2 regions of the Bacillus cereus group sp. BfR-BA-01383 genome follow, and region 2 is predicted to be linked to the other one. Evidence: riboswitches for the same ligand, from Rfam matches in the RefSeq annotation. Region 2 holds a riboswitch; the other holds the start of a gene.

Region 1 (4,477 bases), on a different contig from region 2:
TCGCGTTATGTACAACGTTATTGTCAAAGCCAACGTTATTATTACTTGATGAACCGACAAAGGGATTGGATCCATGGAAGAAAGAGAGAGTAGGAGAGCTATTTAAGAAGTTGCAAAAAGAAGGTACAACAATTGTAATGGCAACGCATGATATTGAATTTGCGGCGAAATACGTGGATCAATGCATGATGTTATTTGATGGAACAGTTATTATGAATGATGCACCGAAAGAGTTTTTTAGCGGTAATTTCTTTTATACGACATCTATTAACCGATTCATTCGAAACGAGTTGCCATATGCATTAACGTGGGAGGATGTGTACGAAGCGTGTCCAAACGATATGTTGCCTTCATAATATGTATTTTTGCACTACTAATAGGTACATTACTCTTTACGACACTTATTATGGACGGTTATTACATGGTAAGTAGTTTGTTTGTATTAGCTGTTATTATATTACCTTTCTATGTCCGATTTGAAAGGAAAGCATTTGTTTCACGTGAAATTGTTCTCGTTGCCGTGTTAGCAGCAATTGCAGCAGTAAGCAGGGTACCATTTTCTATTTTACCAAGTGTACAACCAACTTCTTTTGTCATTATCGTTTCAGCAATTGTGTTTGGGAGTGAGACTGGTTTTATGATTGGTGCAACAGCGGCGATTGTGTCCAACATCTTTTTAGGGCAAGGTCCGTGGACGCCGTGGCAAATGTTTTCGTGGGGTATGATTGGCTTTATAGCAGGATTACTCCGAAATACATTTTTGATGAAAAAACTATGGGGACGACTCATATATGGATTTGCCGTTGGATTTCTATTTGGCTGGATTATGAATTTTTGGGGTCTTCTTGGGTTTATACAGGAAGCAACGTGGGAAACAGTTATTGCTTACTATGCTGCAAGTTTTTATTTCGATCTTAGTCACGCGATATCGAATGTTATTTTCCTACTACTATTTAGTACATCTTGGATTACGATTCTTACAAGATTTAAAAAGAAATACGGCATATTAGATGAGCATAATATGACATAGATAAGCATACTCATATAAGGTAGGGTCGCGACTTACATATTCGTTTGCCTCTTTCATGCTTCTTACATATTGTAGGGAGCATTTTTCTGTATATTTTTTAATTATAACGGAAATAATAATGAAGTATGCCATTTGAAAAAACTTCCCATCAATTGACGGGAAGTTTTTTCAATCTTGTTCTAAAATGTGAACCGTGTAATCGCAGCGTTGAATAGCTTGTTCGACAGCATAAAGGGATTGTTCAATACGAGCGCGATTAAAATCTTTTTCAACGGTCTGAAGTGCTTCTTCTAAACAATGTTTTGCTTCTTGTAATGATTGAAAAGAATCTTGTACATATCCGCGAGCATTTTCATGCATTTCATAATCCTCCTTGAATGTTCATATATGTATAGTATGAACAGTAAGGAGAAAAATATAATTTGTTATATTTTTTATATTTATTTGACAATTAAAACGAAATTACGTATAGTTAACTTTAAAGTGAATATTTTCTTATCCAGAGAGGTGGAGGGACTGGCCCGATGAAACCCAGCAACCGCGATGCAGGTGCTAATTCCAGCAGAACATTTTTGTTCTGGGAGATAAGACGAAGATATACGTAACTTCTTCTTATCGGAGAGGTTTTTTTGTTGCAAAAAAACCGATTACGAAAAACATTTAATAAGAAGAAAGGGGTTGCGAAGTACTGTGACACTCGAAAAATACGTAAAACTGCGTAGTACAGTTTATGAATATATGATAGAGCAAGATAAGCCGATATCATTGTTAGATATTCAAGAACATATCGTTTCGCATCATGAAGGAAAATTCACGAAAAAAATGTTACATCAATTTTATTTATCGAGACTATTAGACGAACTGAAACTGGATGGGAAAATTACTTTAGCTGATGATGAATATCTCTATACTGAAAAAGGGGTATTTTATAAAGCGAGAAAAGGGAGCTAAGCTCTCTTTTTTTGAAGTATGTAGAGTAAAAGACTGCTAAAGCAGCCTGATACAAGGAATGGTGTTGAGTGTGTAGTATCAAAAATTGAATGTGCCTGAAAGAGGCACTTCATATCGGCTGCAAATGAAAAGAGACACCTCCGCCGAATAGGTGTCAGTTGTTTTGTCATATAGACTCGCTAGTTGACAGTTATTAGAATAACATGCAGGGTTTTGGAAGTCAAAAGGGAATTAAAGGAAGAGGGAGGTGCTGTTATGTACGCATATTTATTAAAAGAACTACATAGGTATATTCCGAAATATATTGTTGATAGAGGATATGAATATTACGAAGATGGGCATGTAGAAGATGTTGAAATACACGACAAGAAAGTATTTGCTTTTGTTACTGGAAATGCAGGAAACTATGAAGTGGTTATTGATCTTGAAGATTTTACAGAAAGTAGCTGCGAGTGTCCGTATGAGAATTTTTGTAAGCATATGGCGGCGGTTGTTTATGATATTCAAAATGCTGGTGAGAGTACGGTTAAAGCGAAACTGCAAGGTTTAGAAAAAGAAGAGTTACTTACAGTATTAAATCGCTTGTTGCAAAGTTCGAAAAATGTGCAAATTGTAGAGAAGATGTTAAAGAAGGGGAAACTGTAACTATGAAAGAAAAGGCTCGTACATTATGAATGAAATTGATCGTATTATAAAGTGTTCTCAGTATGATAATGAACTTTTTCGGACGTATATTACGTGTTTACTTCAATTGAAGAAATGTAGCGAAACGTTTCAACAAATTCAAATACAATTAAGAAATGATTATTTAATACGAGGGATTTGTGAAAGAGAAGTGGATGAGATAGTACGGGGAAGTAAAGAATATGAAATACATTTTCTTCCTAAAGCGTTACGGTGGAATTTCTTGAGGGAAAATCCACATCTGATTGAAAAAGTATGTGAAGATTTTTTTGCATTTGAGGCATTAAATCTTATGGAGATAGAGTGGGAAACGATTATAAATTGCATGGGAAATAAATGATTTATTATATAAAAAAGCTAGTATAAAACTAGCTTTTCGTTTAAATAAATAAGAAGCATAGACTAATGATAAAACCTGCATATAGTAAGTTAATAACGCAAAATCCCATAATATCACGAGCGCCTAAGCCAGCTATCGCTAATGCTGGTAATGCCCAGAAAGGTTGAATTAAATTCGTCCAAGCATCGCCCCAGGCAATTGCCATTGCTGTTTTTGCAGCAGGTACACCAAGTTCAGCGCCAGCTGGAATCATAATTGGTGCTTGCACAGCCCATTGACCACCACCAGATGGAACGAAAATATTAACAATACCAGCACTTAAAAAAGTAAAGAGCGGGAAAGTTGTTTCGTTTGAAATGCTAATAAAGAAATTAGAAATAGCTCCTCCAAGTGAAAGTCCTTCACTATTTGCTCCAATCATCATACCCATAATTCCTGCGTAAAACGGAAACTGAAGTAAAATGCCAGAAGCACTTTTCGTAGAATCTGAAAAAGCGAGAATGTATTGAATCGGAGTCCGGTGGAAAATAAGACCGGCAATCAATAACATAAAAATAACGATATCTAGTGTAAGGTTAAAGCCTTTCGTATAAAAGTAGTTAAAAATATAAATAAGACCTAATAATCCAACGCAAAGTGTAATAATGATGCTATTTTCCATCTTTTCAGCGAACGTATTTTTCTCTATTTCCTGAGCGGCAGCCTCTTCATGAAACACGCTAGGATCTACCGTAATCGTATGTTTTTCATCTGGATGCATTGCCTTATTTATGAGAGGCATCGTAACTAAAAAGATAATAACTGGAACGAGAGCGTATGGTGAGAATAACGTTTCTGTTATTGGAATCGCTTCTTTAATACTTCCAGCTGTCGTTTTAATTAATGTTTCGCCGCCTGTTGCTAACGTAAGAGGGATAGAAGCAGAAAGCCCTGCATGCCAAATGAGAAATCCAGAGTAAGAAGAAGCAATTGCTAGTCTATAATCTAATCCTTCAAGCTGCCTTGCCACTTCTTTTGCATATAAAACAGATACAACAATTCCAAAGCCCCAGTTTATGTATGCGCCTAGTAAACTTACAATTGAAATGGCAATAATACCTTGGCCATTCGTTTTCGGTAGTTTTGCTGCTTTCGTTAATCCTTTTTTAATAAGAGGGGCGTTTGCCAATGCAGATCCTGTCACGAGTACAAGAGCCATTTGCATAGAAAAGGCGAGAAGTCCCCAAATTCCATTCCCCCAATGATTGATCATCTCGACCGGTGTTTGGTGAGTTGCAAACATGCCGAAGAAGATAACGAAAACAGTTAATAAACATGATAAAATAAACGGTTCTGGCAAGAAGCGTTGCACTAAGGCGACGCAACCATTTGTAAATGAACGAAACAAAATAGATCAACCTCCTTATGTATGTTTATTACAATATTCGAGGTTGTTTAGGTGAAAACCTTTAATGTATAGAAAATTCAGATAT
Region 2 (4,477 bases):
AAAATATATGCTTTTGCATCATCAATACCACCCATAACTTCGATGACAACATCAATATTAGGATTATCTAAAATTTCATTCACATTTTGTGTTAATAGAGTAGAAGGCACTTCGACCTCCCTCTCTTTCTCAATGTTTTGCACTAACACTTTCGTTACCTTTACTGGGCATCCAACTTGGTGTATAAGTCGTTCTTGATGATCTGTAATAATACGAACTACACCACTCCCCACTGTCCCAAGACCTAATAACCCCACTTGAATTTCTTTCATAATACTGTCCACCCCTCAAAAATTGTGTTTAGATGAAATTATATGAGTAAAAAATCAGAAAAACAATGTATTTCGAACATTCGGGAAAATAAAGGGTAATCTTTACAAAGAAAACGTTGCCACGTGTTACACAATCATTATTTACAATACATAAGGGGTTTCTTGATACACGTAATAATTCAACCAATTAGAGAATAGTAAATTCCCATGACTCCTCCACCTAACAAGCGGCTTCTCATTTGGATTATTATGTTTAAAGTAATTTTTAGGCACATCAATATTTAACCCTTTTTGGCGGTCCCGTTCATATTCTTGCTTTAACGTATCACAACTATATTCACTATGTCCGAGTGCGAAAACTTGCCTTCCTTCTTGCCCGATAACAAGATGAACACCCGCTTCTTCAGAATTAGCTAATAACGTTAATTCTTTCACTTTTTCAATATCGCTCTCTCGCACTTCTGTATGACGAGAATGCGGAGCAAAAAATAACTCATCAAACCCTTGTAATAGTTTCACATGTTGCTCGCGAACCTCATGTTCAAATACACCGAACATTTTTTCCGCAAGAGGATACTTCGGCACACCATAGTGATAATACAAACCTGCTTGTGCCCCCCAGCAAATATGAAGCGTAGATGTTACATTTGTTTTTGAATACTCCATAATACGTCCAAGCTCTTCCCAATAATCTACTTCTTCGAAAGAAAGAGTTTCAACTGGTGCTCCTGTAATAATGAGTCCATCAAATTTTTCATTCTCAATATCACGGAATGTTTTATAGAAGCTCGTTAAATGGTCCTGCGCTACATTGCGGGACAGATGCGATTCCATATGAAGTAAATGAACATCTAATTGCAACGGTGTATTTCCAATTAAACGAAGTAATTGCGCCTCTGTTTCTTGCTTTGTAGGCATTAAATTTAATATAGCAATTTTCAAAGCACGAATATCTTGTGTTGCTGCTCGCTCCTTCGTCATTACAAAAATATTTTCCTTCTGTAATACTTTGCGAGCTGGTAAATCTTTATCAATTATGATCGGCATGTTGTTTGCCTCCGACTAGCGCAGCTTCTAAATCTGCAATAATATCAGAAACATCTTCTATACCAACCGATAAACGGATTAAATCAGATGTAACACCAGCTAAACGCTGATCTTCTGCGCTTAATTGTCTGTGCGTCGTACTAGCAGGGTGTATAACACAAGTTCTCGCATCAGCTACATGCGTTACGAGCGTCGCTAGTTTCACATTTGCAATAAATTCTTTTGCTGCTTCTAATCCGCCCTTAATACCAAATGTTAAAACGCCACTAGCACCTTTCTTCAAATACTTTTGTGCTAACGAGTAATTTTCATTACTATCTAATCCCGGATAATTCACCCATTCAATACGATCATGATTAGCAAGCCACTTAGCAACTGCGAGAGCATTTTCGCTATGACGCTCCATTCGTAAATGCAGTGTTTCTAAACCAATGTTGCTAATATAGGCATTGAATGGGCTCATACAGTTTCCGTAGTCTCTTAATAATTGAACGCGCGCTTTCACAATATAAGCTGCCGCTCCAAAATTTTGAACATAGCTCACACCATGATAACTCGGATCAGGTTCGACAAGCTCAGGGTATTTTCCATTTGTCCAATCGAAATTCCCTCCGTCTATTACAATGCCGCCTAGAGAACTTGCATGACCATCAATATATTTCGTTGTGGAATGGACAATGATATTTGCCCCATGTTCAAATGCCTGGCATAAATAAGGCGTCGCTAATGTATTATCAACGATAAAAGGTACTTCTAATTCTTTTGCTGCAGCTGAAAGTTCTTTGAAATTCAAAACGTTCATTGCCGGATTTCCTAACGATTCTGCATAAACGAGTTTCGTCTTATCGTTAGCAAGTACCGCAATTTCATCTGCCGTTAAATTAGGATTAAAGAACGTAACATCAATACCAAGCTTACGTAAGCTTACTCCAAATAAATTAAACGTTCCCCCGTAAACAGTTGAAGAACAAAGAAGATGATCTCCACTACTACAAATATTTAAAACTGCGAGCATAATAGCTGCTTGCCCTGAAGCCGTTGCAACAGCTCCTACACCGCCTTCTAAATCTGATAACTTTTGTTCAAATGCAGCTAGTGTGGGATTCCCAATACGTGTATAAATATAGCCCTCTGCCTCTAAGTTAAATAATGCTGCTAAATCATCCGACGTATCGTATTTATACGTTGTACTTTGATAAAGCGGTAGAACGCGTGGCTCACCATTCTTTGGCGTATAGCCACCTTGCACACAAATTGTTCCCTTTCCCCATGATTCTCCCATCTCTCATTCTCCTTTCTTTTTATGCAAAATAAAAAACTGCTCCTTTCCTAAATAAGAAAGAAGCAGTTTGAAAACACGCTCTAAAATCTCTTTCTTATCTCTCAGGGCTATTACCTGCAGGATTTGGCACAATTCCGTTATTCGGCTGTTGCCAAGGTTTCATCGGGCCTGTCCCTCCACCTTTTCTTGATAAGACTATGCAATTACCGTTGATTTTATAGCAATAATTTCCTAATGTCAAACGGTTTTTCTGAATGTTCTAAAATAAATGTCAACAGTTTCATATAAAGCAACAAAAGAAGTATATTCCATATTTATTCAAAAAAGACCTTTAAAAAATTCCAATCAATATATAGAATTAAATAAGTGGTTTAACTTATAGGACCCAAGCTCTAATGAAATCCCAATATATATGTTGAATAAGCCAACCTCTCACAAAGATACTATATATATTCCATTCATTTCACACTAGCATATATAATCCTTTCTCTATTACAACTTACATAACGGAGGTATAACATGACAAATACAAAGGACATGCACTATATACTCGCTCTATATGGCATTCTTTTAGGCTCTATAGTAGGGGCTACGGTTTGGTTATTTTTAGTTACGCTAAATATCGGAATCCACTTTATTTGGGGATATTTACCTAACGTTTTCTCTTCTCCCCCTTATTACACTCTTTGTGTAACAATCATCGGCGGTATCCTCGTTGGTTTAACACAAAAATACTTCGGTACATATCCACGTCTTATGCCAGAAGTAATGGGTGAATATAAAAAAACAGGCAGAATTGAATACCGTTTTGTACATAAAGCTACTTTAACTGCGCTTATTGTTTTAATATTTGGAGCTAGTCTAGGCCCAGAGGCCGCACTTGTTGGAATTATCGGCGGACTTTGTACATGGGTAGGAGATCGCTTTAACTTCGCTTTAAAGGGAATGAACGAACTAACAGAAGTTGGAATTGGTGCTACTTTAAGCGTCATTTTTAACGCTCCATTATTCGGTTATTTAGCTCCGAATGAAAATGAGGGTGAACAAATTAATGGGTTTTCTAAAAGAAAAAAAGCAGTTGTATATTTAACTACTACTTTTGCTGGTTTTTCCGTTTATTTATTGCTTAGTAAACTCGATAATCGTGGATCCTTTATTGTTGATTTTGGGGAAGGATCCCTTTCAATCAATGAATGGATCGCCTTTCTCCCTCTTACTTGCATCGGTGCTCTCGTTGGTTTCTTGTATTTCAAAGTAGAATTTACATTAGAGAAAATCATCCATCCTTTCCGCGAATACAAACTAACACTTGGAATTATAGGTGGTATTTTATTAGGAATTGCGGGGACTTTTCTCCCATACACATTATTTTCTGGGGAACATCAATTAAAAGATTTAGTCGTTGAATGGAGCCATTTATCTTTTTGGGTATTACTTCTTTCAGGAGTCTTAAAATTATGTATTACTGCCGTTTGTTTAAATACAGGTTGGCGCGGCGGACATATTTTCCCAATTATATTTTCTGGGTCAAGTATCGGATTCGCGATGGCTTCCATTCTTCCTATAGATCCAATAGCATCTGTGGCCATCGTAACGACAGCAATCTCAAGCTATGCATTAAGAAAACCGATAGCTATAACATTATTATTACTTATGTTTTTCCCGCTTAATTTACTATTGCCGATGCTCGGAGCAGCAGCTATCGGTAATGCATTTCCGCTTCCTAAACATAACGAAACTACAAATTAATAAAAAAACAGCATTAACATAAACGTTAATGCTGTTTTTTTTGAGTGACGATTATAATTTTAATTAAAATTTGCTTGCTACTTTAGCAGCTTCTTCAAGACCTGCTGCAATAATTTCTTCTGCTTTG

The links. A riboswitch is a leader RNA that binds a small molecule or an ion and turns the genes downstream of it on or off. The one in region 2 is predicted to bind S-adenosylmethionine.
Positions count from the first base shown of each region.
Region 1: another riboswitch for S-adenosylmethionine. It lies ahead of MR065_RS14030 (hypothetical protein); the one in region 2 lies ahead of MR065_RS22000 (bifunctional O-acetylhomoserine aminocarboxypropyltransferase/cysteine synthase).

Region 1 covers NZ_JAKUFP010000013.1:2,292-6,768, forward strand. Annotated here, with positions in the region: gene MR065_RS14015 (ABC transporter ATP-binding protein) at 1-356, shown strand, start outside; gene MR065_RS14020 (ECF transporter S component) at 329-1,030, shown strand; gene MR065_RS14025 (hypothetical protein) at 1,199-1,390, opposite strand; SAM riboswitch class I at 1,523-1,621, shown strand; gene MR065_RS14030 (hypothetical protein) at 1,721-1,981, shown strand; gene MR065_RS14035 (SWIM zinc finger family protein) at 2,237-2,626, shown strand; gene MR065_RS14040 (group-specific protein) at 2,652-3,005, shown strand; gene MR065_RS14045 (short-chain fatty acid transporter) at 3,046-4,392, opposite strand.
Region 2 covers NZ_JAKUFP010000032.1:42,869-47,345, forward strand. Annotated here, with positions in the region: gene MR065_RS21990 (homoserine dehydrogenase) at 1-272, opposite strand, end outside; gene metA (homoserine O-acetyltransferase MetA) at 414-1,319, opposite strand; gene MR065_RS22000 (bifunctional O-acetylhomoserine aminocarboxypropyltransferase/cysteine synthase) at 1,303-2,601, opposite strand; SAM riboswitch class I at 2,693-2,797, opposite strand; gene MR065_RS22005 (chloride channel protein) at 3,121-4,350, shown strand; gene MR065_RS22010 (FMN-dependent NADH-azoreductase) at 4,414-4,477, opposite strand, start outside.